4 regions of the Buttiauxella sp. S19-1 genome follow, and region 4 is predicted to be linked to each of the others. Evidence: predicted binding sites of a transcription regulator. Region 4 holds the regulator's gene; each other region holds the start of a gene.

Region 1 (7,896 bases), on a different contig from region 4:
GTTTACCAGACTGTACGGGTTTTGGATGGTGACAATGCGCGGTAAATCATGTTTTTCAGCCAGTTGCAGGTAACGCATAACGCCCCATGGCGTTTCGTTGGATACACCGATGTAGCGGATTTTCCCGGCACGCTGGAACTCAGTCAGTGCTTCCAGGGTTTCAAGCAATGTGACCGGCACTGCGTTATCGGTCCACGTATAACCCAGCTTGCCAAAGCAGTTGGTGGCGCGTTGCGGCCAGTGAACTTGATAGAGATCGATATAGTCGGTTTGCAGACGCTTCAGGCTGGCATCCAGCGCATCACGAATGTTCCTGCGATCCAGCATTTGGTTTGGGCGAATGCCAACATCATTATTGCGGCTCGGGCCGCTGACCTTGGTGGCAATGATCAGCTTCTCGCGATTCGCGCGCTGCTTTAGCCAGTTACCGACATAGGTCTCTGTTAACCCTTGTGTCTCCGGGCGTGGCGGGACAGGGTACATTTCTGCGACATCAATCAGGTTAACGCCCTGGTGTACTGCGTAATCAAGCTGTGCATGTGCGTCGGCTTCGCTGTTTTGCTCACCAAACGTCATGGTTCCCAACCCTAGCGTACTTATTTCAAGGGAGCTGTGGGGGATACGGTGATATTGCATAGCCGCTTTCCTTATTCTTATGTCTTATCGGTCAGGCGAGCGCCCGACAAAAAATGGACTATAAACATGGCAGAGGGGGAGCAAAAGCGGAAGAGGGTAAGTGAAGAAAAAGTGTTACAGGCCAGCGAGGCGCTGACCTTTAAAGGCTGTATTTTCTAGCGTTCAATGATTTGTGAAACATCATCGCGATTAATTTGCATCTCGTTGCCTTGCTGATCGCGATAGCTGACTAAGCCTGTGTCGTCATCGACTTTGGGTTTCCCGTCAGTCAGGATCATACGGCCATCTTTGGTCGCCATCACGTAATCACTGCTACAACCGGAAACCGCAAATGCCAGACCGACAGCGGAAATAAGAACTGCCCATTTTTTCATCGTTATTCGCCTCGTGTGGTTTGGTATGACCTATACAGTCTAGTAATAACTCGACTAGCCAGAGATGATAAGCAGTAAATTCTTAAAAGAAACAGAAGGGAAGCGAGAATCTGGGGGGCAAGCCAAATAAATCTACAACGAGAAATGATTAGCTAGCAGAGCCGCTGTAAAGTTCTTTTTTAGATAAAAACCGCGTGGTAACGTCAGAATTGGTGCGCCGTCGGCACCCACCGCATCAGTTAACGCTTTACTGTTGGCAGCTTTCGGACGCAACTGCAGTACTTCACCATGACGGGCAGTGATACGTTCGACCTGGCCCAGCACAATTAAATCCATCAACTCTTCCCAATCCAAACGTAGCTGCCGCTCTTCCTCTGCTGAAGGTGCCCACAATAATGGTGAGCCGATATGCCTTTCCGCCAGCGGAATTTGCCGCTCTCCTTCAACAGGGATCCACAGCACGCGTTTTAGCTTGTGGCGCACATGGCTGGTTTCCCAAACCACGCCAGTATTGCCGGTGAGTGGGGCAACACAAACAAAAGTGGTTTCCAGTGGGCGACCGAGTCTATCAACCGGGATCGTTTTTAATTCGATACCTAGTGCTGCGAAATCTTGCTCGGGTTTGCTCCCAGCACTGGCACCCAGCCACAATTCAAGTAGAACCCCGATCCAACCTTTGTCACGTTTCAGATCTTTAGGGATCGGCAAATCGGCTAACGTCGCCAATTCACCCAGCGTATATCCCGCGAGTTTCTGGGCTTGAGCCAGTAAAATCTGTTCGTTTTCTGGAGGGTTAAGTAAAGGACGAAGTGCTTCCATTGTGCCTGATTGCCGATCGGTTAAAAAATGAACGTGGTTTACCCACAAGATGGAAATAGTTTAGCGTGTCGGGGGTAAGAATGGCAATCTACTGATTTTGAATCATTTTTATCACCAAAAAGGAGAAGTTTTGGATTCTGAAAAAACCTTTTCCCATTCTGGTCACTGGCAATGAACAGGATCTTACACTGGGTTATCCACAGAAAAATGGGATAACTGGTAAAAAAGCTCACTACTGGTTCGATTTACAGCCTTGACTGGGGGGTAAAACCCATTTTTTCACCAGTTTGTGACTAACTTGTTGGCACAATCTGTGGATAAAAACGTCATTGGTCGATCTTTCATCAGTGTGAGGTTCTGGCATGTGACGATCATCACACTTCCTGGGTGTAAGTTGATTTATCATTGGTTATCTAACTGAAATTTATGTTTTTTTTATTTATGAAAATCACGATGAATTTAGACTTATCCTAAGTTGTCCCGAGAGTATCAGGTAGTTCTTCACAGTTATATCCACAGAAAAAGTGAATAAACCCCATGCTCCAAACTGGCTAATGTTTATAACTCGGTCATATTTTGTGAGTTATTCAATTGTTATTCCTTCTTGCAACCGTTACACAGTGGTTTACCGTCTAGCGCTTGTATGAAACAATCGCCCTAATCTAAGTTTGTTTTGAGGTAGTCCGGTGATCGATGATGATGGCTACCGCCCGAATGTTGGTATCGTAATCTGTAATCGGCAGGGTCAAGTGATGTGGGCCAGGCGTTTTGGTCAACATTCCTGGCAGTTTCCGCAAGGTGGCATCAATCCTGGCGAATCCCCGGAACAGGCAATGTACCGGGAGCTTTTCGAGGAAGTGGGGTTACAGCGAAAAGATGTCCGAATACTCGCCTCGACCCGAAACTGGTTACGTTACAAGTTACCTAAACGTTTGGTGCGTTGGGACACAAAGCCGGTTTGTATCGGCCAGAAACAAAAATGGTTTCTCTTGCAGTTGATCAGCAGCGATAACGATATCAATATGCAAACCAGTAGTACCCCAGAGTTTGATGGCTGGCGTTGGGTTAGCTATTGGTATCCGGTTCGTCAGGTTGTCTCCTTTAAACGCGATGTTTATCGTCGGGTGATGAAAGAGTTTGCCAGCGTCGTAATGCCGCTGCAGGAAGTTGCGCCACCACGTAATAACGCGCCTGCCTGGCGACGTAAAAGAGGTTAAGTCACGCGAAAAATGCTCACCCGTTTGCGAGAAATAGTCGAGAAGGTTGCCAGCGCTCCGCGCCTCAATGAGGCGCTGGATATTCTGGTTACAGATATCTGCCTTGCGATGGACACCGAGGTATGCTCGGTTTATCTCGCAGATCATGACCGGCGTTGCTTTTACCTGATGGCGACGCGCGGCCTTAAAAAGCCGCGTGGTCGCACCATAACACTCGCATTTGATGAAGGCATTGTCGGGTTGGTCGGGCGCCTTGCTGAGCCGATAAACCTTGCTGATGCGCAAAAACACCCGAGCTTTAAATATGTTCCCGCAGTAAAAGAGGAACGTTTTCGAGCCTTCCTTGGGGTGCCAATCATCCAACGACGCCAGTTATTGGGTGTGCTGGTGGTGCAACAACGTGAGCACCGGCAATATGATGAAAGCGAGGAGTCCTTCCTCGTCACACTCGCCACACAAATGGCCGCCATCCTCTCTCAATCACAGTTAGCCGCCTTATTCGGCCAGTACCGCCAGACACGTATTCGGGCATTGCCTGCATCGCCGGGCGTGGCGATTGCTGAGGGCTGGATGGATTCGACGCTCCCGTTAATGGAGCAAGTTTCTGAAGCATCGACACTGGATACCACGCTTGAGCGAGAGCGCCTTACTGCCGCACTGGAAGAGGCGTCTAACGAGTTTCGCCGCTACAGCAAACGCTTTGCAGCGGGGGCTCAGAAAGAAACGGCAGCTATCTTTGATCTCTATTCGCACCTGTTAACCGATGCCCGGCTTCGTCGAGAATTATTCGAAGAAGTGGACAAAGGCTCGGTTGCGGAATGGGCAGTTAAAAAAGTTATCGAAAAGTTTGCGGAGCAATTCGCAAGTCTGACTGACGGCTACTTAAAAGAACGAGCTGGCGACCTGCGTACCCTCGGCCAACGCTTGTTATTCCATCTCGATGACACCATTCAGAGTGCGAACACGTGGCCTGAACGCTTTGTCTTAGTGGCTGATGAGTTATCCGCAACCACGCTCGCCGAGTTGCCGCAAAACCGCCTGGTTGGTGTGGTGGTGCGCGACGGTGCGGCGAACTCCCATGCCGCCATCATGGTACGTGCGTTGGGCATCCCAACAGTTATGGGGGCGGATATTCAGCCTTCGGTATTGCATCGCCGTACTTTAATTGTCGATGGCTACCGTGGTGAATTGTTGGTTGACCCGGAAACGGTGCTGTTGCAGGAATACCAGCGCCTCATTACCGAAGAGAACGAACTTACCCGCCTGGTAGAGGATGACGTTGATAGCCCGGCAGCGCTGAAAAGCGGTGAGCGTGTCCAGGTGATGTTGAATGCAGGTCTGAGCCCTGAACATGAACAACTGCTTGGCAGCCGCATTGATGGCATTGGTCTGTATCGCACCGAAATCCCGTTCATGTTGCAAAGTGGTTTTCCATCGGAAGAAGAGCAAGTCGCCCAGTATCAGGGGATGTTGCAAATGTTTAACGATAAGCCCGTCACGCTGCGAACGCTTGATGTGGGGGCGGATAAACAATTGCCATACATGCCAATCAGTGAGGAGAACCCGTGTCTTGGCTGGCGTGGGATACGCATCACGCTTGACCAGCCCGAAATTTTCCTGGTGCAAGTGCGAGCTATGCTGCGTGCCAATGCTGCCACTGGCAACCTGAGTATTCTGTTGCCGATGATTACCAGCATCGATGAAATAGACGAAGCGCGTCGTCTGATAGACCGCGCTGGGCGCGAAGTAGAAGAAGTACTGGGTTATGAATTACCAAAACTGCGTATTGGCATCATGGTGGAAGTCCCATCAATGGTGTTCATGCTGGGCCATCTTGCCAGCCGGGTTGACTTCATCTCTGTCGGTACTAATGACCTGACGCAATATTTACTGGCCGTTGACCGTAACAATACCCGCGTCGCAAGTCTGTATGACAGCCTGCATCCGGCTATGCTGCGCGCATTGAATCACATTGCCAAAGAAGCTGAACGTCACGGCATCGATCTCTGTCTGTGCGGTGAAATGGCCGGCGACCCAATGTGTGTTGCGCTGTTGGTTGGCATGGGTTATCGCCATTTGTCGATGAACGGCCGTTCAGTGGCTCGTGTTAAATATTTGCTGCGCCACATTAGTCTGGAAGAGGTGCAATTGCTGTCACAGCGTAGTCTTGAGGCTCAGCTAGCGACAGAAGTGCGCCACCAGGTCGCGTCTTTCATGGAGCGTCGTGGTATGGGCGGTTTGATTCGCGGCGGGCGCTAAGGCGCCTGTCGTTTCCTTTCACTTCTGGTATTACATATCTTTTACAACTTCCGCGACTTAACCCTGGTGCCCTTTGTGCTATGATCCGCTGCTTTCGGAGCGCATCCGCACAGATGCGTACTTGCAACCCATCGTCGGCTTTCGGTGGGGTAACAATGGTTTGTGGTGACAGATGAATAGTGGCTATCTGCATTTCCCTGAATTTGACCCAGTGATTTTTTCCATTGGGCCAGTCTCTTTGCACTGGTATGGCGTGATGTACCTGGTCGGCTTCGTGTTCGCCATGTGGCTTGCTGGCCGCCGTGCCAATAAACCAGGCAGCGGTTGGACGAAAGATGAAGTCGAAAACCTGCTGTATGCTGGCTTCCTGGGGGTATTCCTCGGTGGGCGCCTTGGTTATGTGTTCTTCTACAACCTGCCTACTTTTCTTGCCGATCCACTGTACCTGTTTAAAGTCTGGGATGGCGGCATGTCCTTCCATGGCGGGTTGGTCGGTGTTATCTGCGTAATGATTTGGTTTGCGCGCCGCACCAAGCGTTCATTCTTCCAGGTTGCTGATTTTATCGCACCGCTGATTCCATTTGGCCTGGGTGCGGGTCGCCTTGGCAACTTCATCAACGGCGAACTCTGGGGCCGCGTCGATCCGAGCTTCAAGTGGGCCATGTTATTCCCGGGTTCTCGCAGTGAAGATATTGGCCTGCTGGCGACACACCCGGAATGGCAGTCGTTGTTTAACACCTACGGTGTCTTGCCACGCCATCCTTCCCAGCTTTACGAAATGGTTCTGGAAGGTATCGTACTGTTCATTATCTTGAACCTGTATATCCGCAAGCCACGCCCGATGGGAGCCGTTTCCGGCTTGTTCCTGATTGGCTACGGTGCATTCCGTATTATCGTTGAATTCTTCCGCCAGCCAGATGCGCAGTTTACCGGTGCGTGGGTTCAGTACATCAGCATGGGGCAAATCCTCTCGATTCCGATGATTGTGGCCGGTGTGATTATGATGGTTTGGGCGTATCGTCGCCGTCCACAGCAACAGCTTTCGTGAGGAAACATGCAACAATATCTTGATTTGATGAAACATGTGCTGGAAAACGGCACACCAAAAGATGACCGTACCGGCACGGGTACGTTGTCGGTTTTCGGTCATCAAATGCGCTTCAATTTGCAAGATGGTTTCCCTCTGGTTACCACTAAACGCTGCCATTTACGCTCCATCATTCATGAACTGCTGTGGTTCCTGAAAGGCGATACCAACGTTGCCTATTTGCACGAAAACAACGTCTCCATCTGGGACGAATGGGCAGATGAAAATGGCGATCTTGGCCCTGTGTATGGCAAGCAATGGCGCTCATGGGCAACCCCTGATGGCCGCCATATCGACCAGTTAACCACCGTGATTAACCAGCTTAAAAACGACCCAGATTCGCGCCGCATTATTGTTTCGGCGTGGAATGTGGGTGAACTGGATAAAATGGCGTTAGCTCCGTGCCATGCGTTCTTCCAGTTCTACGTGGCTGACGGCAAACTTTCTTGCCAGCTCTACCAGCGCTCGTGCGACATTTTCCTGGGTCTGCCGTTTAATATCGCCAGTTATGCTTTGCTGGTGCATATGATGGCGCAGCAATGTGGCCTTGAAGTGGGGGATTTTGTCTGGACGGGCGGTGATACGCACCTGTACAGCAACCACCTTGAGCAAACTCGCCTGCAATTAACACGTGAGCCGCGAGCACTGCCAAAACTGGTAATCAAACGTAAACCTGAATCTTTGTTTGACTACCGTTTCGAAGATTTCGACATTGAAGGCTACGATCCGCACCCAGCGATCAAAGCTCCTGTCGCTATCTAACGAGTCATAGCCTGCCATAACCGGTGCCATTTGTGCGCCGGTTTTTTTTGCCTGTGCAATGGTATTGCGAGCCTCCTTCCAGCACTTCTGCAACCTAAAGCAACCACCAATCTTTCCTTCGAGAAGCCTCGAGAATCAAACGTTTGCCAGTAGCCAGGAATTTTATGGCTGGCACACTGCCGCCATGAAAACAAAACAGTACGGATTTAGCCTGATAGAAATGATGGTGGTGATGGCCATTGTCGTGATGCTTAGCGCGGGCGGAATGTACGGCTGGCAACAATGGCAACAACAGCAGCGCATGTGGATAACCATCCAACAAATTCGTCATTTATTCGAACAGCTGCGCAGTGATGCCTCCTGGCATAATCGTGACCATTTACTCACGGTGAATCGTCACGGGAAAACGTGGTGCCTGTCCAGCAAGCTCATTGAAGCAACCCAATGCCTGTCTGCAGGGCGGTGGCGGTTGGTTCAACCTTTTGCTGATGTCGATATTACCGAAGTAACAGCAGGGCTTGGATTTTATGGCATCAGAAGTACCGCCTGGCCGGGCCACGTTACGTTGCAAAGCGCGACAGGAAAATGGCGCGTGGTGCTCTCAGCTCAGGGGCGGATCCGGGTGTGTGACGTGACAGGGAGTAACAAATGCAGCTAAACCAGCAGGGATTTACCTTACTTGAAACGCTCATCGCGATGGCTTTAAGTAGCATTGTCTTGCTGGGGGCTGGCCGTTTATTTC
Region 2 (7,896 bases), on a different contig from region 4:
TCGCGCAGGTAAACGGTCTGGCGTTTCTTGTTCGGTAACTCCAGACCAACATAAGGTTTACCCGGAATAACCTCAACTACACGCACCGCGACGGTTGACAGTGAACGCGCCAGATCTCGAGACAAATTGGAAATACGGGCGGCTTTTACACCAGGTGCTAAATCAAGCTCAAAGCGTGTGATGACGGGACCTGGAGAGTAATCCACAACATCGGCTTTAATCCGGTAATCCGCAAGACGAGCTTCCACCAGACGCGCCATTTGCTCGAGTGCAAAGGTATCCACTGGTTCAACTTCTGCTGGCGGAGATGTCAACAAGTCCAGAGATGGTAAAGGTGTGGTAGGACGCTGCAACGGACGATCATCACCATTTCTCATTAAGAAAGGATGGATCAAGCTTTCATGTACCGATGGTGCGGCAACCGGTGCGGGTTGTTGCTGTTGTTGCTGTGGCGCACTTTGCGGTTGCACAGCCTGCCAGCTTTGCTGAGGCTGAGTACGAACAGGTTCTTCAACCGGGCTCGGCGTAAACAATGGCTCGCTTGGCCCATCGTTGACTAACGTTTTCATTGGTGAGAAATCAAAATCATCCAGTGAGAACGGCACATTATTCGGCTCTTGCTGCTGGGATTGCTGCTGTGTAGCTGAATAGCGTTGCTGCTGTTGCGCCGCAAACTGACGTGCTAACTCAGCCTGCTCGGCTTCATCCTCATCTTGCTGCAAAGAGTCGTCTTCATGCTCTTCACCGTAACGCTGGTGTTGTTGAGCGGCGAACTGGCGAGCAAGTTCATGCTGCTGAAGTTCTTCGGCTTCGTCAGCATAGTCATCTTCGATGTCCATGCCATTCTGACGACGAGCTTCCTCTTCAGCCATTCGCTGTGAAGGCAACTTAATTCCGTATGACGCAAGCTCACGGCGAGTAGGAACACGCACACGATTTGGCCGAGGTAATTGCGGGCCAATACCTTCTTTGGTTTGTGGACGAGGCGCGTCACTGGCGATGCTAAATACCGGGCTGAAGGCCGCAGCGACGCCGACCACTTTTGCCACATCCTTTACATCCTGTGGAACAGAAGCACCAGGGGTTGGCACCGCGGGTGACGTATCGAAGCCACCTTGCGGAATTGTCGGAGTACTGCTTTGAGGCATTTGAACAGGCGTTGTCTGCGCAAACGCAGGGTTTTGATCATAACCATATGGGTCAGGCTTAGGTTCATTAACTGGCTGATACCAGGCAGCCAGTTGTTCACGCTCACGCGCGCGTCGCTCTTCGATTTCTTCAAAATGGTAAAGCGGCGGGCGGGCTGCCGGTTTTATTTCTTCAACAGGCTCTGGCTGGGTGACAGGCTCTACCGAAGATGGTTCAAAATAAGCAGGTTCCGCATGCGGAGGTTCAACAGCAGGTGGCTCACTAACAGGTTCTGCCCAATGACTGGCTTCCTGTTGCGGAACGTACTGGTCCGCAGCGTACGGCGAAGTGTAATTCTCTGGTGCAGGCGCAATCACCGGTTCTGGTGTCACTGTGGTTGGAGCAGGCTCCCAGGCTATTGCAGGCGAAAACTCAACTTCTGGAGCCGGGGCCGTAACCGGTGGCACGGTTGCCGTTGGCATAACTGGAGCCGCATATGCCGTATTAGCCATCGCCGCGGCGGCTGTAGCAGCCACAGGCGCAACAATTGACTGGCCGTGTAGAAGCGGATCGTACTCTTCGCTTTCCGGCAGTGTGGCTTTGTTACCAGAAAACAGGACGTCATCTTCCGGAAGCGTCGCTTTGTTATTTGAGAACAAAACGTCATCGTCAGCGTCGTCCATACGCTTACCAGAAAACAGCGCAGAATCTGTTTTACGTGCGTTTGGATTGGCAAATTTTTCAGAGATACGCTGTTTACGGGCTAATGCGCCACGCAAAATACGCGCACGACGAGACTCACGCTTTTCAACATCTGGCGCATGCTCTTCGTCGTGTTTTTCATCTTCATAGTCGTAGTCATCATCCTGCCAGGTGTTATCCCGACGAGTACGATTACTGGCAAAAGTGAGCACGCTCAGGGTCGCGCTACCAATTTTTTCAGCAATGCTGACCCAGGACCAACCGGTAAACAGCGTTAACCCTGCCGCCCATACACACAACAACGCAATAGTGCCGCCGCTGCTGTTGAGAAGGGGCATCATTGCAGTGCTGAGCAAACTGCCGATAACCCCGCCCGAGGCGAAATACCAGATGTCATCTGCGTTAATTGCCGCAAGGCCGCAAGCGGTGAGCACCATCGCCAGTACACCAATCAGGCGCATAGAAACGGCGAAATAATCGATGAACTCTTCGCTATCTCTGTTGCGGAAAGTGAACCAACACGCACCGATAATGATGACCGGAATGGTGTAGGCCATTACGCCAAAGATGAACAGCAAAGTGTCAGCCATCCACGCCCCCGGCATTCCACCTAAATTATGAATAGGTTCGTGCCATGCGGTTTGTGACCAACTAGGATCGGAAGGATTGAAACTAAGCAACGCCGCCATCAAATAGACGGCAAAAATGGCAACAAGGAGCAGTAACGCCTCTAATGCCCGACGCCCGCTGCTGAGTTTCCTCAATGTAACTTCTTTTTCTTCGGTGTATTCCTGGCTCAAGTAAGACTCTCCAGGTCCTTAATAAATATGGAGAGCAACAGTGCCGGGCATTCCCGGCACTGTTGCTGTATGAATTACCAGGAGTGTAACCAAAATACGCAGATTTTGCACCTGGCCCGTGTTAACGGGTCTTAATAACCAGACGATTACTCTGTTTGACCTCTTCCATGACTACATAGGTACGGGTATCGTTCACACCTGGCAGTCGTAACAAGGTTTCGCCTAGTAATTTGCGGTACGCAGACATATCCGGTACACGGGTTTTCAACAGATAGTCAAAATCACCGGATACCAAATGACACTCTTGAATTTCTTCAAGTTTTTGAACTGCGGCATTAAATTGCTCAAACACATCCGGGGCGCCACGATTCAGAGTAATCTCAACAAAAACCAGAAGTGATGCATCCAGATAATGCGGGTTCAGCAGAGCGGTATAGCCCTGGATGAAACCCTGTCGTTCCAGACGACGCACGCGCTCAAGGCACGGAGTCGGTGAAAGCCCTACTCGTTTAGAAAGCTCGACGTTAGAAATACGCCCATCCTTCTGTAGTTCATTAAGGATGTTACGATCGATGCGGTCGAGATCTTTGCCAGGGCGCTTCTTGCTATCTACCATTATTATAGTCTCTCTGTGTTCCTTCCTTCACCTGCCATAACCCTGGTAACGTCACTGTTCCGGGAGTACGTGAGAAGACCGGTGCCCAACGGCTGCTAGCGACATCACTCATGGCGTCTGTCCACGCCATGAGTAGATTTCAATAACCCGGTAAATTTGCATCAGGTATGCGTGAATATTTCAAAACGCCACACCAAATGTTTTTCTTCCTCGAATGTTTTCGCAAATGCTTAGCGGATTGTCAAAGCAAAACATCTAAAATTAGTGGAACGTGCCATATATCTGGGCTACTTGACGATTATTCATCACTTTAGCAACCTGAGTATTTAGCCTGTTTAGGTGGATTTTTATGCGCTTTCGCGATATTCACCGCGGCTGATTGAACACAGCTATTGCACATATAGTTAACATAATCGCCAACACCAACCGTTCACCCTTTTTTTAACCCGCCAAATTCCCTACAATCCCTCGATTGTCTGCCAACGAACAATGAGGATCTCATGGGCACCGCTAAACACAGTAAATTGCTAATTCTTGGCTCCGGCCCTGCGGGCTACACCGCAGCAGTCTACGCGGCTCGCGCCAACCTCAAGCCCGTTTTGATTACCGGGATGGAAAAAGGTGGTCAGTTGACCACGACCACCGAAGTTGAGAACTGGCCGGGTGATCCTAACGACCTGACAGGCCCTGCGTTAATGGAGCGCATGCACGAACACGCAACCAAGTTCGAAACAGAGATCCTGTTCGACCACATCTCTAAAGTGGATCTGCAAAACCGTCCATTCCGTCTGACGGGTGACAGCGGCGAATATACTTGCGATGCGTTGATCATCGCGACCGGAGCTTCTGCCCGATACCTGGGTCTGCCTTCTGAGGAAGCGTTTAAAGGTCGTGGCGTTTCAGCCTGCGCAACGTGTGATGGCTTCTTCTATCGCAATCAAAAAGTTGCGGTAATTGGTGGCGGTAACACCGCTGTTGAAGAAGCGCTTTATCTGGCAAATATTGCCTCAGAAGTGCATCTGATTCACCGCCGTGACAGCTTCCGAGCCGAAAAAATCCTCATCAACCGTCTGATGGAAAAGGTGAAGAACGGCAACATCGTGCTGCACACCAACCGGACTTTAGATGAAGTTACTGGTGATCAAATGGGTGTCAGTGGTCTGCGTCTGCGTGACGTTCACAACACCGATACCACTGAAGAGTTAGAAGTTGCAGGTTTGTTCGTGGCGATCGGACATAGTCCAAATACGTCAATCTTTGCCGATCAGCTCGAACTGGAAAATGGCTACATCAAAGTGCAGTCTGGTATTCACGGTAATGCCACACAAACCAGCATTCCTGGTGTGTTCGCGGCAGGCGACGTAATGGACCATATCTACCGTCAGGCGATTACCTCTGCGGGCACCGGTTGTATGGCTGCACTGGATGCCGAACGCTACCTGGACGGACTTGCCGAACAGAATAAGTAACTCTCCCCGCCTTAACCGGCAGTTTGAAGATACGTAAAGGCGACTGAATAGGTCGCCTTTCTTTCGCCTGCGTTGTAACATTGCCCGCAAATTTTGCCTGATAATTAATTAGCTACCTGCACTGGCATCCATGAATAAAACCCGTCAACAAGAACTTAGCCGCTGGCTAAAAAAACAAAGCATTATCTCTCGCCGCTGGTTGGGGCTTTCCCGTTTTTTAGGGCTGGTCAGTGGGTTATTGATTGTTGCTCAAGCCTGGCTGCTTGCCCGGATGCTGCAACACATGATCATGGAAAACATTCCCCGGGAAGCTCTGCTGTTGCTTTTCGTTATCCTGATACTGATTTTTGTATTGCGCGCCTGGGTCGTGTGGCTACGTGAAAAAGTCGGTTTTTACGCTGGGTTGCACATTCGTCAGGAGATTCGCCGGCAAGTACTCGATCGCGTCCATCAAGCAGGGCCAGCCTGGATCCACGGGAAACCGGTCGGCAGTTGGGCAACCCTGGTGCTGGAACAAATCGAAGATATGCACGATTACTACGCACGTTATCTGCCGCAAATGTCGCTTGCGGTCATGGTACCCGTGTTGATTTTAATCGCCATTTTCCCATCTAACTGGGTTGCAGCCCTGATTCTGCTTTGCACCGCACCGCTGATCCCGTTGTTCATGGCGATGGTAGGTATGGGTGCCGCAGATGCTAACCGTCGTAACTTCCAGGCGCTTGCGAGGCTGAGCGGGCATTTTCTTGACCGCCTGCGTGGTATGGAAACCTTGCGTTTGTTTAACCGTGGCAATGCCGAAACGGAAAATATCCGCGCGGCATCTCAGGACTTCCGTCAGCGCACGATGGAAGTATTACGCCTGGCATTTCTGTCTTCTGGCGTGCTGGAATTTTTCGCTTCTCTGTCCATCGCACTAGTCGCGGTTTACTTCGGCTTTTCGTATCTCGGCGAACTGAACTTTGGTCATTACAGTACTGGCGTAACGTTATTTGCCGGTTTCCTGGCGTTGATTTTAGCCCCGGAGTTTTTCCAACCGCTACGCGATCTGGGCACTTTTTATCATGCTAAAGCACAAGCGGTGGGAGCGGCCGACAGCCTGATGACCTTCCTTGATGCGCCATTGCAGCAACGCAAACAAGGCACAGCAAAATTCAATAATAACGAGCCAATCAGCATTGAAGCTCGTGATTTGGTCATTCTATCAACTGAAGATAAAACTCTCGCAGGTCCACTGAATTTCACCCTTTCTGCCGGACAACGGGTGGTGCTGGTCGGGCAAAGTGGTGCAGGTAAAAGTTCACTGCTCAACGTGTTGTCTGGCTTTTTGCCCTATCAAGGCCAATTGCTGATTAATGGTGTAGATCTTTCGGCCCTTGACCAGAAATGGTGGCGTGAACAACTCAGTTGGGTTGGACAAAACCCGCAGCTTCCGGCTCCTACTATCCGCGAAAATGTGCTGTTAGCGGCACCCAGCGCCAGTGCTGAGCAGCTAACTGCTGCCCTGGACAAAGCCTCTGTCAGTGAGTTCCTCCCGTTGCTACCACAAGGGGTTGATACACCGCTGGGTGAAGCAGCTGCGCGTTTGTCTGTTGGGCAAGCCCAGCGGGTCGCCGTCGCGCGCGCATTGCTGATGCCATGTGGATTGCTGTTGCTGGATGAACCGGCTGCAAGTCTGGACGCCCACAGTGAGCAGCGTGTGATGGACGCGTTAAGTAGCGCTTCCCGTCAGCAAACCACATTGATGGTGACTCACCAGTTGGATTACATCAACGACTGGGACGAGGTTTGGGTGATGCGCGAAGGTCGTATCGTACAACAAGGGGATTTCGCCACGCTTGCCGCGCAGGAAGGCCCGTTTGCGACGTTACTGGCTCATCGCCAGGAGGAAATCTAATGCGAGCTTTACTCCCCTATTTAGCGCTGTACGGCCGTCATAAATGGCTACTGATGCTTGGCGTGGTGTTAGCGATTGTCACCCTACTGGCCAGCATTGGGCTGCTGACTTTGTCAGGCTGGTTCCTCTCGGCCTCGGCGGTTGTCGGTGTCGCGGGGATTTATAGTTTTAACTATATGCTACCTGCAGCAGGCGTTCGGGGCGGTGCAATTACCCGTACTGCGGGGCGTTATTTTGAGCGTCTTGTCAGCCATGATGCGACATTCCGCGTACTTCAACATTTGCGTGTTTCCACATTTAGCAAACTGCTCCCACTCTCCCCTGCTGGGCTGGCGCGTTTTCGCCAGGGTGAATTACTCAATCGCTTAGTTGCAGACGTCGATACCCTGGATCACCTTTACCTGCGTGTGATTTCACCAATGGTCGGTGCGTTTGTGGTGATCGTAGTGGTGACCTTTGGTTTGAGCTGGCTGGACGTACAATTAGCCCTCACCTTAGGCGCGATTTTACTGGCAACCTTAGTTTTGCTTCCGCCAATATTTTATTACGCAGGGAAAGCCACCGGCGAGGCGATTACCGCGCAACGCGGGCAATATCGCCAGCAACTCACCGCCTGGTTACAAGGCCATGCTGAACTAACCATTTTTGGTGCCTCCCAACGTTATCGTGAGCAACTGGATAAAACGGAGGATCACTGGCAAGAAGGGCAACGCCGCCAGGCCGAGCTTACAGCACTGTCACAAGCCATCATGCTGCTAATCAGCGGTATCGCCGTCATCTTGATGCTGTGGATGGCAGCCGAGGGCGTGGGTGGAAATACCACACCAGGCGCACTTATCGCGCTGTTTGTGTTCTGCGCGCTGGCTGCATTCGAAGCGCTGGCACCGGTCACCGGAGCTTTTCAGCATCTTGGCCAGGTTATCGCCTCCGCACTGCGCGTGACTGAAATTACCAGTCAAAAACCCGAAGTGATTTTTACCGAACAACCTCATGCAATTCCTGAGCGCGTGGCTCTGGAGATTAACAATCTGAGTTTTGCCTGGCCCGAACAGTCTCAAATGGCACTTCGGGGTATCTCGCTCAAGGTTGAGGCAGGCCAACACATAGCTATTTTGGGGCGTACCGGTTGCGGTAAATCGACACTGCTGCAATTGCTGACGCGCGCCTGGGAATGTCAGCAAGGCGAGATCCGCCTGAATGGTGAAGCGCTGAGCCAGTTTGATGAAACGGCATTACGCGCGTCCACCAGTGTCGTATCGCAACGCGTTCATTTGTTTAGTGCCA
Region 3 (7,896 bases), on a different contig from region 4:
GTTTCATAATCATGAAAAAGGAAGGTCGGTTGTTGCGTTGTCTTATCCACGGTTTACTCCCGCCCTTGAGTGTTGTTTAACGTACTGTTATTAAACTGAAATCCCACTAAAACCCTCTCCATGTGCCAATCATTGTTATCAGGTACTGCAACCGCCAATGGTAAACCATTAACCGCCCTGCAAGAAGTCTTCGCGATGACGGAATAGTATATTCCTCAACTGTATGCGAGCGCTCTCATTCATATCTTTTTGCAATTTAATTGCGAAAAAAGTCGCAAACTGCAGTAAAAGTGGCGGCTGAATTTTTTGTTACTGAGGGTATATCGTTGAAGATCCGTCTGTTTGTTGTCTGTTCCTTGCTGTCACTTTCTGCTCACTCCGCTTTTGCCGACGATACCTTTGTTAATGCGCCACCCCCTCCACAAATTCAGGCGGGCTCTTGGGTATTGATGGATTACACCACCGGGCAAATTCTGGCAGCGGAAAATGAGCATGTGCGACGCAACCCGGCGAGTCTGACCAAGCTGATGACCGGATACGTGGTCGATCGTGCCATCGACAGTGGCCGCATCACGGCAAACGACATGGTCACTGTCGGCAAAGATGCCTGGGCAAAAGGTAATCCGGTATTTGATGGCTCGTCGCTAATGTTCCTGAAAGCGGGTGACCGACTGACAGTCCATGACCTCAGCCGCGGGTTAATTATTGATTCAGGGAATGATGCTTGTGTTGCTCTGGCAGATTACGTCGCCGGTGGGCAGCCACAATTTGTAGCGATGATGAACAAATACGTGCAGCAGCTCCGCCTGCGCGATACCCACTTCGAAACGGTTCATGGTCTGGATGCACCTGGCCAGCACAGCACAGCCTATGATCTTGCGGTACTTTCGCGTGCAATAATCCACGGTGAACCCGAGTTTTATCACATGTATAGCGAGCGCAGCCTCACCTGGAATGGCATCACGCAACAGAACCGTAATGGTTTGTTGTGGGACAAAGGGCTGAATGTGGACGGCCTGAAGACCGGCCATACTGCGAGCGCTGGCTTTAATCTTATTGCGTCAAGCGTGGTCGGTGAGCGCCGTTTAATTGCGGTGGTCATGGGCGCTGAAAGCCCGAAAGGGCGCGAAGATCAGGCGCGTAAATTACTGCACTGGGGCCAGGATAATTTCGATACCGTACAGGTTCTGCATAAAGGCAAAAAAATTGGTACTGAGGCTATCTGGTACGGTGATAAAAAACAGATCGAAGTCGGTACAAATCAGGATGTTTTTTTGGCGCTGCCAAAATCTGAAGTCCCTAACATTAAAGCCAAATATGTCCTCGACAAGCAAGAGATCGAAGCGCCGATTGCTGCCAACCAACATGTGGGTGAAATCGAGCTTTTTGATCGCGACAAGCTGATTGCCCACTGGCCGTTGGTGACGCTAACGGGCGTCAAAAAGGGCAGCACATGGTCGCGGTTTAGCGACTATCTGAGCCACAAATTGTAATTCCTTAATCAGTGTTAAATGGGTCGACAGTCATGTCGGCCCTTTTTTTCATCTGAACGGCTGGTCTGTACTACGATCTACAGGCGGATCTACAGGCGAAAGTTTTTCAAAAAGCGATCCTGCTCGCAAAGCAACCACATCACCCTGACAATGGATTGTTTCCCTGCACAAGAGTGGTGTATAAACATACAGTATTTTTTAAATCTGTCAGGAGGTCATATGGAATTTAACGTACAACAAGTGAATGAACGTAAAGTCGCTGGTTTTCATATGGTTGGGCCGTGGGAACAAACGGTCCATCAGGGCTTTGAGCAACTTGCCCTGTGGGTCAAAACCCACCAGATAGCCGGGGAAGAATGGCTGGCGGTTTATTACGACAACCCCGACGTCGTACCCGCAGAAAAACTGCGCTGCGACACCGTGGTCTCGGTGGCTGAAAACTTTACCGTGCCGGATAACAGTGAAGGCGTGATTGTGACGAGCATCCAGGGCGGCCAGTATGCGGTGGCACGCGCCCGCGTGGATGACAACGACTTTGCCAAGCCGTGGAATCTGTTTTTTGACAGCGTCCTTGCTAATAATAGCTACCAGATAACCGGAAAACCCTGCTTCGAACACTATCTTAACGATGGTTCAGAAAGTGGAGTCTGGGAAATAGACATGTATATTCCGGTGGCAGATCAAGTCTGATGCTAAAGGGGGCTTATGCCCCCTAACTTTGTGATGTTCATTCCATAAAAACAGGTACAATCCCGTTTTTTATTTTCTGGGGAACTGAGTGTGCGTCCTGACAAATCACTAAGCCCATTTGAGATCCGCATATACCGCAATTACCGTATCGTGCATGGGATCCGCATCGCACTGGCTTTTATTCTCACCTTTCTTATTGTTCATCTTCTGAAAGTGCCCGAAGGGACATGGCCGTTGATCACGCTTGTGGTGGTCATGGGGCCGATCTCTTTTTGGGGCAACGTCGTGCCACGCGCCTTTGAGCGCATTGGTGGGACGATATGCGGTGCAGTCATGGGACTTGTGGCGCTAAAACTTGAGCTGTTCTCGCTACCGCTGATGTTGGTGTGGTGTGCCATTGCCATGTTCATCTGCGGCTATCTGGCGCTGGGGAAACGCCCGTATCAAGCTCTGCTGATTGGCATCACCCTTGCGGTGGTGGTTGGCGCACCGGCAGGAGACATGGAAATTGCCCTTTGGCGCAGCGGCGATGTTATCTTCGGCTCGTTGCTGGCGATGTTATTTACCAGCATTTATCCACAGCGCGCCTTTATCCACTGGCGCATACAAATGGCGAACTTCGTCACCGCCTTTGGTCGGGTTTACAACGCGGGCTTCTCACCTAATTTATTAGAGCGCCCAAGGCTTGAAAAACACTTACACAAAGTGTTGAGTGATGTCGTAAGAATGCGTGCACTCATCGGGCCAAGCAGCAAAGAAACGCATATTCAAAAGTCTATCTTCGAGGCAATACAAACCGTCAGCCGCAATCTGGTGTGCACTCTTGAGTTGCAGGTCAACGCTTACTGGGCATCAAGGGAAAGCCACTTCCTGATGATCAACGCACACACGCTGCGCGAAACGCAACAAATGACCCAGGGCACGCTTGCCGCCATCGCACTGGCCTTGCACGATGGCAACCCGTCGACGATTTCAGCGAACAATGAAAAGCTGACTGAAATCGTCAGCGAGTTGCGCGAGCTCATACAAAATGGCCAAAATGGGAAACTTCAGGAAACGCCTATTCATGGTTACGTCTGGCTGAGTCTGGAACTTGCTCGTCAACTAGAATTGCTGTCGCAGTTGATCTGTCGCGCGTTACGCAAATAATTGCTCAGCCTGGTGTGAATTGCTGGTTTCGATTCAGCAGCAATTGAGGTTAAGATAGCGAAACAATGAATTATCAGCGGCTGCCGCTACCATTAAGGTTATCTTATGGCGGCTGTCTTAACGAATCCGAGTATGAAATTAGCAGGGGTATAAAAATGGAACCAATCAAACCATCTTTCCAGGACGTGCTTGAGTTCGTGCGTCTGTTCCGTCGCAAAAACAAACTGCAGCGTGAAATCCAGGACGTACAGAAAAAGATCCGCGATAACTCAAAACGTGTTCTGCTGCTTGATAACCTGAGCGACTACATCAAACCGGGTATGAGCATTGAAGCTATTCAAGGCATCATCGCCAGCATGAAAACCGACTATGAAGACCGTGTTGATGACTACATCATCAAAAACGCTGAACTGTCTAAAGAGCGTCGTGAAATTTCCAAAAAACTGAAAGTAATGGGCGAAATCAAGGCCGATTAATTAGCTGTCGTAGGGTGGATAAGCGAAAGCGTCATCCACCGTTTGCGCCAGTGTTGTCGGATGGCGCTTCGCTTAGCTGACCTACGCAGAGTTTTTCCAACAGTTTTACCAACCGCCGCCAGGCGGTTTTTTTTATCCCCAGTTTCTGGGGGGCAGATACGCGTCAGCGACATTTACCGTAAAGATTAAAAAATCAGTAAAAATTGTCATAGCGCAACTCTCGAAATCTATTAGCTTTTACACTGTGTCTGCTTTTAAATATTTAAGAGTGTGATGCTTTGAAGGTCACGCTCGCAATAACTGACTCGTTTATGCCACGCGATTAACCAAAATAGTCCGTGGCTGGGAAGGGGGTGACAATCCCCCGCAGCCCCCGCTGCTGTGATGCCGACGAACCCGCAAAACCACTGATCTAATGATTGGGAAGGGCGGGCGAGAGAGACGCTAAGCCAGAAGACCGACTTGTCATCCTTATTCTCAACAACTCCTTCGGTGGGAAGTCAGTTGTCATCAGATGCGTGCAGCCTCAGGGTGCGCGTACGTGCTGACATCCGTGCTTTGCCGAAACAGTGATAAGGCAACCATGGCAGCGGCAGCAAAACACGCATTCGTCATTGCAGGCACCAGCAGCGGCTGTGGTAAAACCACCGTCACGCTCGGGCTGCTCCGCGCCTTCATGCAACGCAACCTTCGCGTTCAACCCTTCAAAATTGGCCCCGACTACCTCGACAGCGGTTGGCACAGTGCAGTAAGCGGCATTGCCTCGCGCAATCTCGATGCTTTCATGTTGCCCACTTCCACGCTAAATGGTTTGTTCGCTAAACAAATGCAGCACGCAGATGTCGCCGTCATCGAAGGGGTGATGGGGTTGTACGACGGCTACGGCACCGACCCCAACTATTGCAGCAGCGCCGCGATGGCAAAACAGCTCGGTTGCCCGGTGATATTGCTGGTCGACGGCAAAGCGGTGTCTACCTCCATTGCCGCCACTGTCATGGGCTTCCAGCGCTTTGACCCAACGCTAAACATCGCAGGCGTTATCCTCAATCGCGTCAACAGCGACAGCCACTACCAGTTACTTGCTGATGCCATCACCCGTTACTGCGGCTTGCCCGTCTTAGGGCGCTTGCCGGTGATGGCCGATGTCGAGTTACCGTCGCGCCACCTCGGCCTGGTTCCGGCACAAGAACACTCCCCGCAAGATGAACGCTGGCAGCGCCTGGCGCAGCAAATTGAAGAAACCGTTAACCTCGACCATCTTCTGGCGTTATCTCGCCTTAATACCCTGCCTCAGGGTGTTGCGCCCGCCATTGCCGATGCCGCACTGGCCGACGGGCTAACACTCGCCCTTGCTGAAGACGAAGCTTTCAACTTCTACTATCCCGATAACCTCGAAATGCTCGAGCACGCCGGGGTGAAAATCCAGCGCTTCAGCCCGCTGCATGACGCAAAAATCCCTGACTGCCAGATGATTTGGCTTGGCGGTGGTTACCCCGAAGTCCATGTGGCAAAACTCGCCGCGAACAGTCGCATGCGCGAATCCCTGCAAGCTGCCCATCAACAGCACATTCCGCTGTATGCCGAATGTGGCGGCTTAATGTATTTGGGCGAAACGCTGACTGACAGCGAAGGCGAAACCCACGCGATGTGCGGCGTGTTGCCAGGCCATAGCCAGATGGGCCAACGCCTGACACGTTTTGGCTATTGCGAGGCCACCGCTGTGCAAAACACCTTGCTGGCGAAAAAAGGCGAAACCTTGCGTGGCCACGAATTTCATTACTCCGATTTCAACGGCCCGTTGCCCGCAGCGTTGGATTGCTGCAAATGGCGTGATGGTGTCGCCGTTTCCCGCTGGCAGGGAGGCGTTCAGCAGCAGGCGACTTTTGCCAGCTACCTGCATGTCCATTTCGCTCAACGCGCGAATTTGCTCACCCCCTGGCTAACGCTTGCGAGGAATCACCTATGACATTGCTTGCCTGGGCTGTGGCCTGGCTGCTGGATTACTGGTTTGGCGACCCGCCGCACTGGCCTCATCCGGTGCGCTGGATAGGCAATCTAATCACCGTAACCCAACGCATTATTCGCCAATTCTGCAAAAGTGACCGCGCGCTGAAAATCGGTGGTGGCGTGCTGTGGCTGGTGGTAGTCGGCGCCACATGGGGCGTGAGCTGGGGCGTGTTGTATCTCGCCAATCTGCTGCATCCGTGGCTCGGGTGGTTAGTCGAAGTGTGGATGATTTACACCGTACTTGCCGCACGTTGCCTGAGCGATGCCGCACTCGACGTTTACCGCGCCCTCAAACATGGAACCCTTGCCGAAAGCCGCGAAAAATTGTCGTGGATTGTTGGGCGCGACACCTCGCAACTTGAGCGCCCGCAAATCACTCGCGCGGTGGTAGAAACCGTGGCTGAAAACAGTGTCGATGGCGTGATTGCTCCGCTGTTTTTCCTGTTGTTAGGCGGCGCACCGCTGGCGATGGCCTACAAAGCAGTCAACACGCTGGACTCGATGGTGGGGTACAAAACTGAAAAATACCGTGCCATTGGTTATGTCAGCGCCCGGCTCGATGACCTTGCCAATTATTTTCCTGCTCGCCTGAGCTGGCTGCTACTGACCATCGCCGCTTTTTGCTTACGGGCTAATCCCCGTCAGGCTCTGCGCATTGGCTGGCGCGATCGCTATCAACACAGCAGCCCAAACTGTGCCTGGTCTGAAGCCACGGTTGCAGGCGCACTAGGGATCAGGCTCGGCGGGCCGAACACCTATTTTGGCGAGCGGGTAGAAAAACCGTGGATGGGCGATGAGCAGCGCGGCGTCGCCATCGACGACATTACCCGCACTATTCAACTGATGATGCTGGCTTCCCTGTTGGCTTTACTGCTCTTTGCCGCCATGCGCGCGCTCGTGCTCGGCATCGCTTAAGGACACCCGATGAACTACCTGCAACAACCGCAGCTTATTGAACAACACAGCTTTGAAATCATTAGCGAAATAATTGCTGCTGAGCACCCAGCGTATCGTTTTAACGATGCGACCGAGGAAGCGATAATCAAACGGGTTATCCACACCACCGCCGATTTCGAGTGGCTGGATATTCTGTGGTTTTCGCCGGATGTCATTGCACAACTGACAAACAGTTTGCAGCGCGGCTGCACCTTGTACACCGACACCACCATGGCGCTCTCAGGCATTAATAAAACCCTGTTGGCCGAGTTTGGTTGCAGTTGCCGCTGTTATATCAGCGACCCACGCGTGGTGGCTCATGCCAAAGAACAGGGCGTGACCCGCTCGATGGCGGCAGTGGATCTTGCCTTAGAGGAACAGGGCGAAAAGATCTTCGTCTTCGGCAACGCGCCTACCGCACTGTTTCGCTTGCTGGAAAAAGGCGCGCAACCGGCGGCGGTAATCGGCGTACCAGTCGGTTTTGTCGGGGCGGAAGAATCCAAAGAAGCGCTGGTGGAAAGCGGCTTACCAGCGATTGCGGCGCGTGGGCGCAAAGGCGGCAGCAACGTTGCGGCGGCGATTGTCAATGCGCTGCTTTATCGCCTGCGGGAGGCTCAGTGAGCGAACAACCTGCCGATTGCGTCTGGCATAAAGGTAAAGCGTATCGCAAAGGGTACACCACCGGTTCTTGCGCTACGGCGGCGGCAAAAGTCGCTGCATTAATGGTGCTGCGCCAGCACGTCATTGACCAGGTTTCAATCGTGACACCGTCTGGCGTCACGCTACACCTCAACGTTGAAATGCCCGTCATCGAAGGCCTACAGGCGACGGCGGCTATCCGCAAAGACGGCGGCGATGATGTCGACGCCACCCACGGCATGCTGATATTTGCCCGCGTGCAGCTCAACGACAGCGGCACTATCACCCTGCGCGGCGGCACCGGTATTGGCGTGGTCACACGCAAAGGTATCGGCTTGCCTATTGGCGAATCAGCAATCAACCGCACGCCGCGCCAGACAATTGACGCGGCGGTGCGTGAAGTGATTGGCCCTGAGCGCGGTGCGGAAATTGAAATTTTTGCCCCGGAAGGCGAGGCGCGCGCGCAGAAAACCTATAACCATCGCCTCGGGATTTTGGGCGGCATT
Region 4 (7,896 bases):
ACCATTTTATGTGTGTTTATCGCCGGAGTCTGGATGATGCGCGCCGCGGGTTGTGTGGTAAACGACTACGCCGATCGCAAGTTTGATGGTCACGTAAAACGCACCGCCCACCGTCCGCTACCGAGCGGAGCAGTCAGCGAAAAAGAAGCGCGTATCCTGTTTGTGGTACTGGTGTTGCTGTCGTTTTTACTGGTGCTGACGCTTAACACGATGACAATTTTATTGTCGGTGGCGGGGTTAGCATTAGCCTGGGTTTATCCCTTTATGAAACGTTACACCCATTTGCCACAAGTGGTGTTGGGTGCGGCGTTCGGTTGGTCCATCCCGATGGCATTTGCTGCGGTTAGCGAATCTGTACCGCTAAGTTGTTGGCTGATGTTTTTGACCAATATTTGCTGGGCGGTCGCTTACGACACGCAATATGCGATGGTTGATCGCGATGATGACCTGAAAATTGGCATCAAATCCACGGCGATACTGTTCGGGCGCTATGACAATGTGATTATCGGGATTTTGCAGATTGCGGTGATGGTTTTGCTGGCGGTGATTGGCTGGTTAAACGGATTAGGCGGGGCATTCTACTGGTCTATTGCGCTGGCGGGGGCACTGTTTATACATCAGCAGCGTTTGACGGCGAATCGCGATCGCGATGCTTGTTTCCGCGCATTCCTGAATAATAACTACGTTGGCCTGGTGTTGTTTATTGGCCTGGTGTTGAGTTACGTGCACTTCTAATATCAGAAATTAAATGGCGGATGACACTTCGTTTATCCGCCCTACAAGTCGAACCGTAGGGCGGATAAGCAATCGCGTCATCCGCCAGATTTTTTACTCAGTCGCAGCCTGCGACGTCGCACTTTCAATCGTCAAACGCACATCCGGCATGATCAGTTCTGCCAGCATCTGGTAGACCTTCATGGTTTCAGTAGGCTCTGCATCCCCGGTATCGCTGATATAGCCTTCATCACGTAAGGTTAAAACCAGCGAGGTGAAGACGGCTTTATCAAAGAACTCCGGTGCATTAATGCCATGCAAAACAGACAAACGCTGGGCAACGGTGCGGCTTTCGCGCTCCAGTGTCCCACGGTTAATCGACGGATTTGCGCTCAGCAGCCAGAAGGTAATCGCATAACGCTGTAGCGTTTCGCGAACACCTGCTGCCAGCAGCTGCATGGTGCGTGAACGAGCAGGATTAATCTGCACTTCATCGCCTGCCAGTGTCACCAGTTCCTGACGAACCAGTTCATTGAGCATGATGTCAATTTCACCAGCAAGTTCGGTCGTGCTCCAGCGCAAGAACAGTTCAGCCTTCAGCATCGGGTAAAGTAGCTCGACCTGACGCAGCAGTTCGTTACGGTCAATACGGCGATGTTGAGTAATAATTGCTGCCAGCAGAGAAGGCAACACCAGCATATGCAGGATGTTGTTACGGTAATATGTCATCAGAACCGCCTGCTCGCGCGGTAGAATGATGATGTCACCGATGGTGTCTTTCTCAACTTCAAACTTGTTCATCTGCAATGCGTGTTCAATCAGCGCTTCTGCTGGCTGGTCTGGTGCGGTCGCGTCCGGTGAATACGGCACATTACGCAACAGGCTCAGGTAGCAGTTGAGCTGCTCGGTCAGTTGCTCACGGGTAAGTGAACGCTGACGCGAGGCCAACAGCGCGGTACAGCACAGGTTCATGGCATTTGCCGCACCGGCATTGTTAATACGCACCATCAGTTCAGCGGCAATTTCATTGACCGTTGGCGTCAACCATGCCGGGCGGATGGCCTCAATCGGGTCGATTGAATCGCGCCACTCTGGAACACGCTGGTTCAGGAACGTCATCAGCGGCATCGGTTCGCCAAAGTTAACATAGCCCTGGCCGAGGTTACGCAGCTTACTCAGCCCGCGCACCATCTGCATGAAACTCTCTTTCTCTTTGGTCGCGCCACGCAGCTCTTTCGCGTAAGTCCCCACTTCCATTACATGCTCGTAGCCAATGTAAATTGGCACCAGGGTAATAGGGCGAGTACCGCCGCGCAGCATGGCCTGGATGGTCATCGACAGCGTGCCGGTTTTCGGGTCGAGCAAACGCCCGGTACGGGAACGGCCACCTTCCACAAAGTATTCAACGGAATAGCCACGGCTAAACAGCTCGCCCAGATATTCACGGAACACGGTGGAGTAGAGTTTGCTGCCTTTAAAGGTACGGCGGATAAAGAACGCACCGAGGCGGCGGAAAATCGGGCCGGCTGGCCAGAAATTCAGGTTGATACCCGCTGCGATGTGCGGAGGAACCAGCCCCTGGTGATAAAGCACGTAGGACAACAGCATGTAGTCCATGTGGCTGCGATGGCAGGGCACATAGACAATCTCGTGGCCGTCATGAGCCAGTTGGCGCACGCGTTCAGCGTTATGAACGTTGATGCCCTGGTACAAACGGTTCCACGTCAGACCTAACACGCGGTCAGTCAAACGCACGGCTTCATACGAGAAGTTAGCGGCAATCTCTTCCATCAAAGCAACAGCATTCTGCTGGGCTTTTTCATGGGAGATTTTCTTGCTGCGCGCTTCATCTTCTACTGCACGAGCAATAGCTTTTGAGGCCAGTAGCTTATTGAACAGATCCTGGCGTACCGGCAGACGCGGGCCGACAGTCGCTAAACGCTGGCGAGCAAAGTGCATACGCGCTACGCGAGCCAGTTTTTGGGCGATTTTTTTGTCTGTACCGTGGTCGGTTGCCATCTGGCGCAGCGAAACCGGAGCGGAGAAACGCACAAAGCTGTCGCGCCCAAGCCAGGAAACAGCGAAAAATTTCTGGACGCCGTTCAGCATCTTTAATGGCGGATTCACTTCGCCTTTTTCGCGCCCAGGGGAGCGGCCAAACATCACCGATACTGGCACCATCTGCACATCCAGATTTGGATTGCTGCGGTGTAAGTCGAGGTAATCGTGGAACAGTTTGATCGACTCTTCTTTTGGCGTGTAATAAGTGAAAACACGCGGGCCGCCATGGATAAAGACATAGCGCGGCAATACCGCACCGTCGATTTCTAACGGCTCGAGAGGGTCGGGCAAGTTATGCGCGAGACATTGTGCGCGCAGCGTTAATAAGTCCGCCTTGGAGTTATACGGCAGGACATACATAATCGGGCGTGTGGGATCTAAGCCCAGTTCGGCTTGTGGATCTGCCGGAATGGACTTGCTCTTTACCAGAACGCCTAATGGTAAATTAAGTAATTTGTAGTAGATTCTTGGCCAGCCTGACATAAACGATGTAAAGCCTCAGGTTAATGATGCAAATTCGCCGCAAGAATATCAGAATCTGGCTCAGATTTCTGTGGCGTTGCAATATAGATAAGCATTGACCCAAATAATTTGAAAAGGTTTCCCAAAATGGCGAGCAGTACCACTGGACTTACCCGTATCATCAAAGCCGCAGGCTACTCATGGAAAGGGCTCAAAGCAGCCTGGATTAACGAAGCGGCTTTCCGCCAGGAAGGGGTTAGCGCGCTCATCGCCATCGCCATCGCCTGCTGGTTAGATGTTGACCCTATCACCCGTATTTTACTGATTGGTTCTGTTGTGCTGGTCATGATTGTCGAAATTCTCAATAGCGCTATCGAGGCGCTTGTTGACCGTGTTGGTACCGATTACCACGAGCTTTCAGGACGGGCCAAGGACATGGGGTCTGCTGCCGTATTAATCGCCATTATCCTCGCAGTTATTACCTGGGTCACACTGCTTTGGCCGCATTTGCGATGATCTTTCCAGAATAGTTAAGTCCCTGGTTTTTTGCTCAATTTGTGGTTCCAAAATCGCCTTTGACTGTATATACTCACAGCATAACTGTATAAACACCCAGGGGGCGGAATGAAAGCGTTAACTACCAGGCAGCAAGAGGTGTTTGATCTTATTCGGGATCATATCAGCCAGACCGGCATGCCACCGACTCGTGCCGAGATTGCTCAACGTCTGGGGTTCCGTTCTCCGAACGCCGCTGAAGAGCACCTGAAAGCACTTGCCCGTAAAGGCGTCATTGAGATTATCTCTGGTGCGTCGCGCGGTATCCGCTTGCTGGTGGAAGAAGTTACCGGTATTCCGCTGGTTGGGCGTGTTGCTGCGGGGGAACCACTCCTTGCACAACAGCACATCGAAGGCCATTACCAGGTTGACCCATCACTGTTTAAACCAAATGCCGATTTCCTGTTGCGCGTTAGCGGGATGTCTATGAAAGACATCGGTATTATGGACGGCGACCTGCTTGCAGTTCATAAAACTCAGGATGTGCGTAACGGCCAGGTTGTGGTGGCGCGTATTGACGACGAAGTGACTGTTAAGCGCTTAAAGCAGCAGGGTAATACCGTTCATCTTCTGCCTGAAAATAGCGAATTTGAACCTATTGTGGTTGACCTGCGCGAACATAACTTCTCTATTGAAGGGTTGGCGGTTGGGGTAATTCGCAACGGCGACTGGCTGTAAACTTCTCCAGATGATGCGCTTTAATGCGCATCATCGTCTTAATTCTCTTATCTCTTCCTGGATTGGCCATGCGATTTTTCTCGACGGCTGACAGAGCTCTCTGGCGCCTCGCCTTACCCATGATTTTTTCCAACATCACCGTGCCTTTACTGGGCCTTGTTGATACCGCGGTAATTGGTCATTTGGATAGCCCTGTTTATCTTGGCGGTGTCGCTATTGGTGCGACGGCAACCAGCTTCTTATTTATGCTGTTGCTGTTTTTGCGCATGAGCACCACCGGTTTAACTGCCCAGGCATTTGGTGCCAATAATCCCTCTGCTTTAGCGCGTGCACTGGTTCAGCCCTTGCTATTGGCGTTAGGAGCAGGGGTGGCGATCGTCTTACTGCGTGAACCGCTGATATCCCTGGCCTTGCATATCGTCGGCGGCAATGAAGATGTTTTGTTGCAGGCCCGGCGATTCCTTGAAATACGTTGGCTTAGTGCGCCAGCCTCGCTTGCCAACCTGGTCTTGTTGGGCTGGTTGTTAGGCGTTCAGTATGCGCGTGCGCCAGTTATCTTGCTGGTTGTCGGAAACGTACTGAATATCGTGCTGGATGTGTGGCTGGTCATGGGGCTACACATGGATGTTCAGGGCGCGGCACTCGCCACCGTCACCGCAGAATATGCGACGTTTATCATTGGTTTGCTGATGGTGAAAAAGGTTATGGGTTTGCGCGGAATCAGCTTTGAGATGCTCAAAGAGTCCTGGCGCGGGAATGTGCGGCGTCTGCTGGCACTCAATCGCGACATCATGCTGCGCTCGCTGTTGCTACAGGTCTGTTTCGCCTCAGTCACTATCTTTGGCGCGCGGTTAGGTAGCGAAATCGTCGCGGTTAACGCCGTGTTGATGACGCTATTAACCTTCACCGCCTATGCGCTCGATGGGTTCGCCTATGCCGTTGAAGCCCATTCCGGGCAGGCGTTTGGCGCTAAAAACCGTGGTCAATTGCTCGAAGTATGGGGCGCTGCATGTCGCCAGGCGGGCTTAGTCGCTCTTATGTTTGCCACTGTGTATGCGCTGTTTGGTGAGCACATTGTTTCGCTTCTTACCTCTATCCCGGAATTGCAGCTACAGGCAGACCGCTACTTGCACTGGCAGATTGTTTTGCCCGTTGTTGGTGTCTGGTGTTATTTGCTGGACGGCATGTTTATTGGCGCAACGCGAGGTACGGAAATGCGCAACAGCATGGCGGTTGCGGCATTGGGATTTGGGCTGACGTTGCTCACCGTGCCTTATCTGGGAAATCATGGTCTGTGGTTATCCGTGGCTGTGTTCCTGGCTTTGCGCGGACTGTCTTTGGGATGGATTTGGCGTCGCCATTGGCGGGATAACAGCTGGTTCCCGGCTGGAACTCCTGGTTAGTTACAGCTCATAGTTAGTTACAACCCATAGTTAGTTACAACTTCTGACGCGTTTTTAATCGCACTCCAGTATGCTGATTTGCCACCTGATTTTGGGGCAAGTCAGCATCATTTCTGTTACTTCTGTGGTTCAATGTTCTTAGTTTTCCCCTCACAGCCATATCCTTGACTACAATTATTTCCACGTCCAGCAGATAGTGAGTGTCAGCCAAACGGCAGCACCTGGGCGTTGTTAACTATTAGCAGTTCTTAACCGAACGATGAGGATATTATTATGAATAAAGACGAAATCGGCGGTAACTGGAAACAGTTCAAAGGCACAGTAAAAGAGAAATGGGGCAAACTGACAGACGATGACATGACCGTCATCGAAGGGAAACGCGATCAGCTTGTCGGTAAAATTCAGGAACGCTATGGATATGCGAAAGATCAGGCAGAGAACGAAGTCGTTGATTGGGAAAAACGTAACGATTACCGCTGGTAATCTCATCCCTCAGATGTGTTAACTCTCATAGGCTAACCTGCCCTGGTACATGGATGTACCGATCCCCTCCATACTTCAAGCTACATCTTTTGGCTGCATTCACTTACCGCTTCAATGCAACTCGAATTATTTCGGGTTCAGGCTAGCGTGACTTCTTCTTACTCTGAATGGTGTGGTCATGCCCGCATTCTTCCGGGTGGCTACAGGCTTCAACTTCCGCACACGCGCTGCATAAACCATGCGCCTCAATGACATTGTGGTGTAGAGCAAATCCTGACTGGGCAGCCAGTTGATTCATAATATCTTCCACACCTTCCGCGCTATGCTCCTTCACCGCGCCACACCTGTCGCAAATCAACATCGCTGATGAGTGAGTCGGCTGATCAATCAGATGGCACAAAACATAGCTGTTGGTTGACTCGACGCGATGGACAAAGCCTTGTTCGAGAAGAAAATCGAGCGCACGATACACCGTCGGGGGTTTAGCTTGCGGTTCACTGGCGCGAAGTAAATCCAGCAAATCATAAGCGCTGATTGCACCCGCTTGCTGCGTCAATAAACGCAACACTTCCAGGCGTTGTGGTGTCAGGCGCACATTACGCTGTTCGCATAGTTTTTCAGCCTGCGCTAACACGTTTTGTGAAGTCGTGATGTCCATCAGCATTCCCCTGTAGATTAGCCCTACACTCTATCACAACGCGCAATAAACGCCGAGTGGTGCGCCATGCTGGCCACAGCCTTTTGAGATGACTATCCCGGAGTTTGCTATGAATAAACCTGATTGCATTCGTCACTGGAAAGAACTGGAAGGTGAAGATGACTCAACTTATCCAGACAGTACTGAATTGTTTTCCATTGGCGCGCCATTGGCTCGCAAACTTGGGCTAACACGCCTGGGGATTCACCACGAGCGCCTGCTCCCTGGTCGCCGGACGTCCTATCCGCATGCGGAAAGTAGCGAGGAAGAGTTTGCTTATGTTCTGGAAGGGCATCCACAGGTGTGGATTAACGGCCACCTTTACTCACTTGAACCGGGTGATAGTGTTGGTTTCCCAGCTGGGACGGGCGTCTGCCATACCTTCATCAACAACACCGAGCATGAAGTCCGGTTGCTAATTGTGGGTGAGGCCAACAAAGCCGAAAACCGAATTTATTACCCGCTAAACGCGAGCTATGCCGCACAACGCCAGGATCGCTGGATTGACCACCCGCCGCAGTTTTTTGGCCCACATGACGGCCATCCTTCACGAAAACCGAACGGTAAACTATAAATATGTTTACAGGGAATTTTTGAACTCATAATCCTGATGGAGAGAAACGGGATTTCGATGGGATAAACATCCCCCTTTTTAGCTTTTTATTCACAGCAATAGTCCGCCTCTGTTCAGTCATAACTGGCAGGGGCAAGTTATGAAATCTGATTAACAGACGGGCGAGCGGTGAATGAAAAAAATTAAAACTCTGGTGGCGTTCAGCGCCGCCTCTTTATTTGTGGCAAATCAAGCCAGTGCGGCAGGTACCTGGTCAGAAGCTCGTAGTG

The links. The regulator LexA, encoded in region 4, represses DNA repair genes until DNA is damaged. The targets are predictions, from matches to a motif close to TNCTGTATGTACATACAGNA.
Region 1: mutH (DNA mismatch repair endonuclease MutH) is a predicted target of LexA. The motif match lies at 2,063-2,082, and genes of this name have one in related genera.
Region 2: MES37_RS04225 (DNA translocase FtsK 4TM domain-containing protein) is a predicted target of LexA. The motif match lies at 2,694-2,713, and genes of this name have one in related genera.
Region 3: sbmC (DNA gyrase inhibitor SbmC) is a predicted target of LexA. The motif match lies at 1,668-1,687, and genes of this name have one in related genera.

The regions. Positions count from the first base shown of each region.
Region 1 covers NZ_JAHWLU010000073.1:1,049-8,944, forward strand. Annotated here, with positions in the region: gene MES37_RS15805 (NADP(H)-dependent aldo-keto reductase) at 1-636, opposite strand, end outside; gene MES37_RS15810 (YgdI/YgdR family lipoprotein) at 792-1,010, opposite strand; gene mutH (DNA mismatch repair endonuclease MutH) at 1,143-1,829, opposite strand; gene rppH (RNA pyrophosphohydrolase) at 2,516-3,046, shown strand; gene ptsP (phosphoenolpyruvate--protein phosphotransferase) at 3,059-5,305, shown strand; gene lgt (prolipoprotein diacylglyceryl transferase) at 5,478-6,353, shown strand; gene thyA (thymidylate synthase) at 6,360-7,154, shown strand; gene MES37_RS15840 (prepilin peptidase-dependent protein) at 7,339-7,812, shown strand; gene MES37_RS15845 (prepilin peptidase-dependent protein) at 7,803-7,896, shown strand, end outside.
Region 2 covers NZ_JAHWLU010000010.1:21,957-29,852, reverse strand. Annotated here, with positions in the region: gene MES37_RS04225 (DNA translocase FtsK 4TM domain-containing protein) at 1-2,630, opposite strand, end outside; gene lrp (leucine-responsive transcriptional regulator Lrp) at 2,752-3,246, opposite strand; gene trxB (thioredoxin-disulfide reductase) at 3,747-4,715, shown strand; gene cydD (heme ABC transporter permease/ATP-binding protein CydD) at 4,846-6,612, shown strand; gene cydC (heme ABC transporter ATP-binding protein/permease CydC) at 6,612-7,896, shown strand, end outside.
Region 3 covers NZ_JAHWLU010000039.1:14,546-22,441, forward strand. Annotated here, with positions in the region: gene sbcB (exodeoxyribonuclease I) at 1-50, opposite strand, end outside; gene dacD (serine-type D-Ala-D-Ala carboxypeptidase DacD) at 327-1,493, shown strand; gene sbmC (DNA gyrase inhibitor SbmC) at 1,713-2,183, shown strand; gene MES37_RS10960 (FUSC family protein) at 2,274-3,332, shown strand; gene MES37_RS10965 (DUF496 family protein) at 3,488-3,808, shown strand; cobalamin riboswitch at 4,103-4,282, shown strand; gene MES37_RS10970 (cobyrinate a,c-diamide synthase) at 4,392-5,774, shown strand; gene cbiB (adenosylcobinamide-phosphate synthase CbiB) at 5,771-6,730, shown strand; gene MES37_RS10980 (cobalt-precorrin-8 methylmutase) at 6,740-7,372, shown strand; gene cbiD (cobalt-precorrin-5B (C(1))-methyltransferase CbiD) at 7,369-7,896, shown strand, end outside.
Region 4 covers NZ_JAHWLU010000014.1:23,587-31,482, reverse strand. Annotated here, with positions in the region: gene ubiA (4-hydroxybenzoate octaprenyltransferase) at 1-735, shown strand, start outside; gene plsB (glycerol-3-phosphate 1-O-acyltransferase PlsB) at 829-3,258, opposite strand; gene MES37_RS05515 (diacylglycerol kinase) at 3,385-3,753, shown strand; gene lexA (transcriptional repressor LexA) at 3,862-4,470, shown strand; gene dinF (MATE family efflux transporter DinF) at 4,539-5,873, shown strand; gene MES37_RS05500 (CsbD family protein) at 6,147-6,356, shown strand; gene zur (zinc uptake transcriptional repressor Zur) at 6,499-7,014, opposite strand; gene MES37_RS05490 (cupin domain-containing protein) at 7,124-7,627, shown strand; gene MES37_RS05485 (conjugal transfer protein TraF) at 7,800-7,896, shown strand, end outside.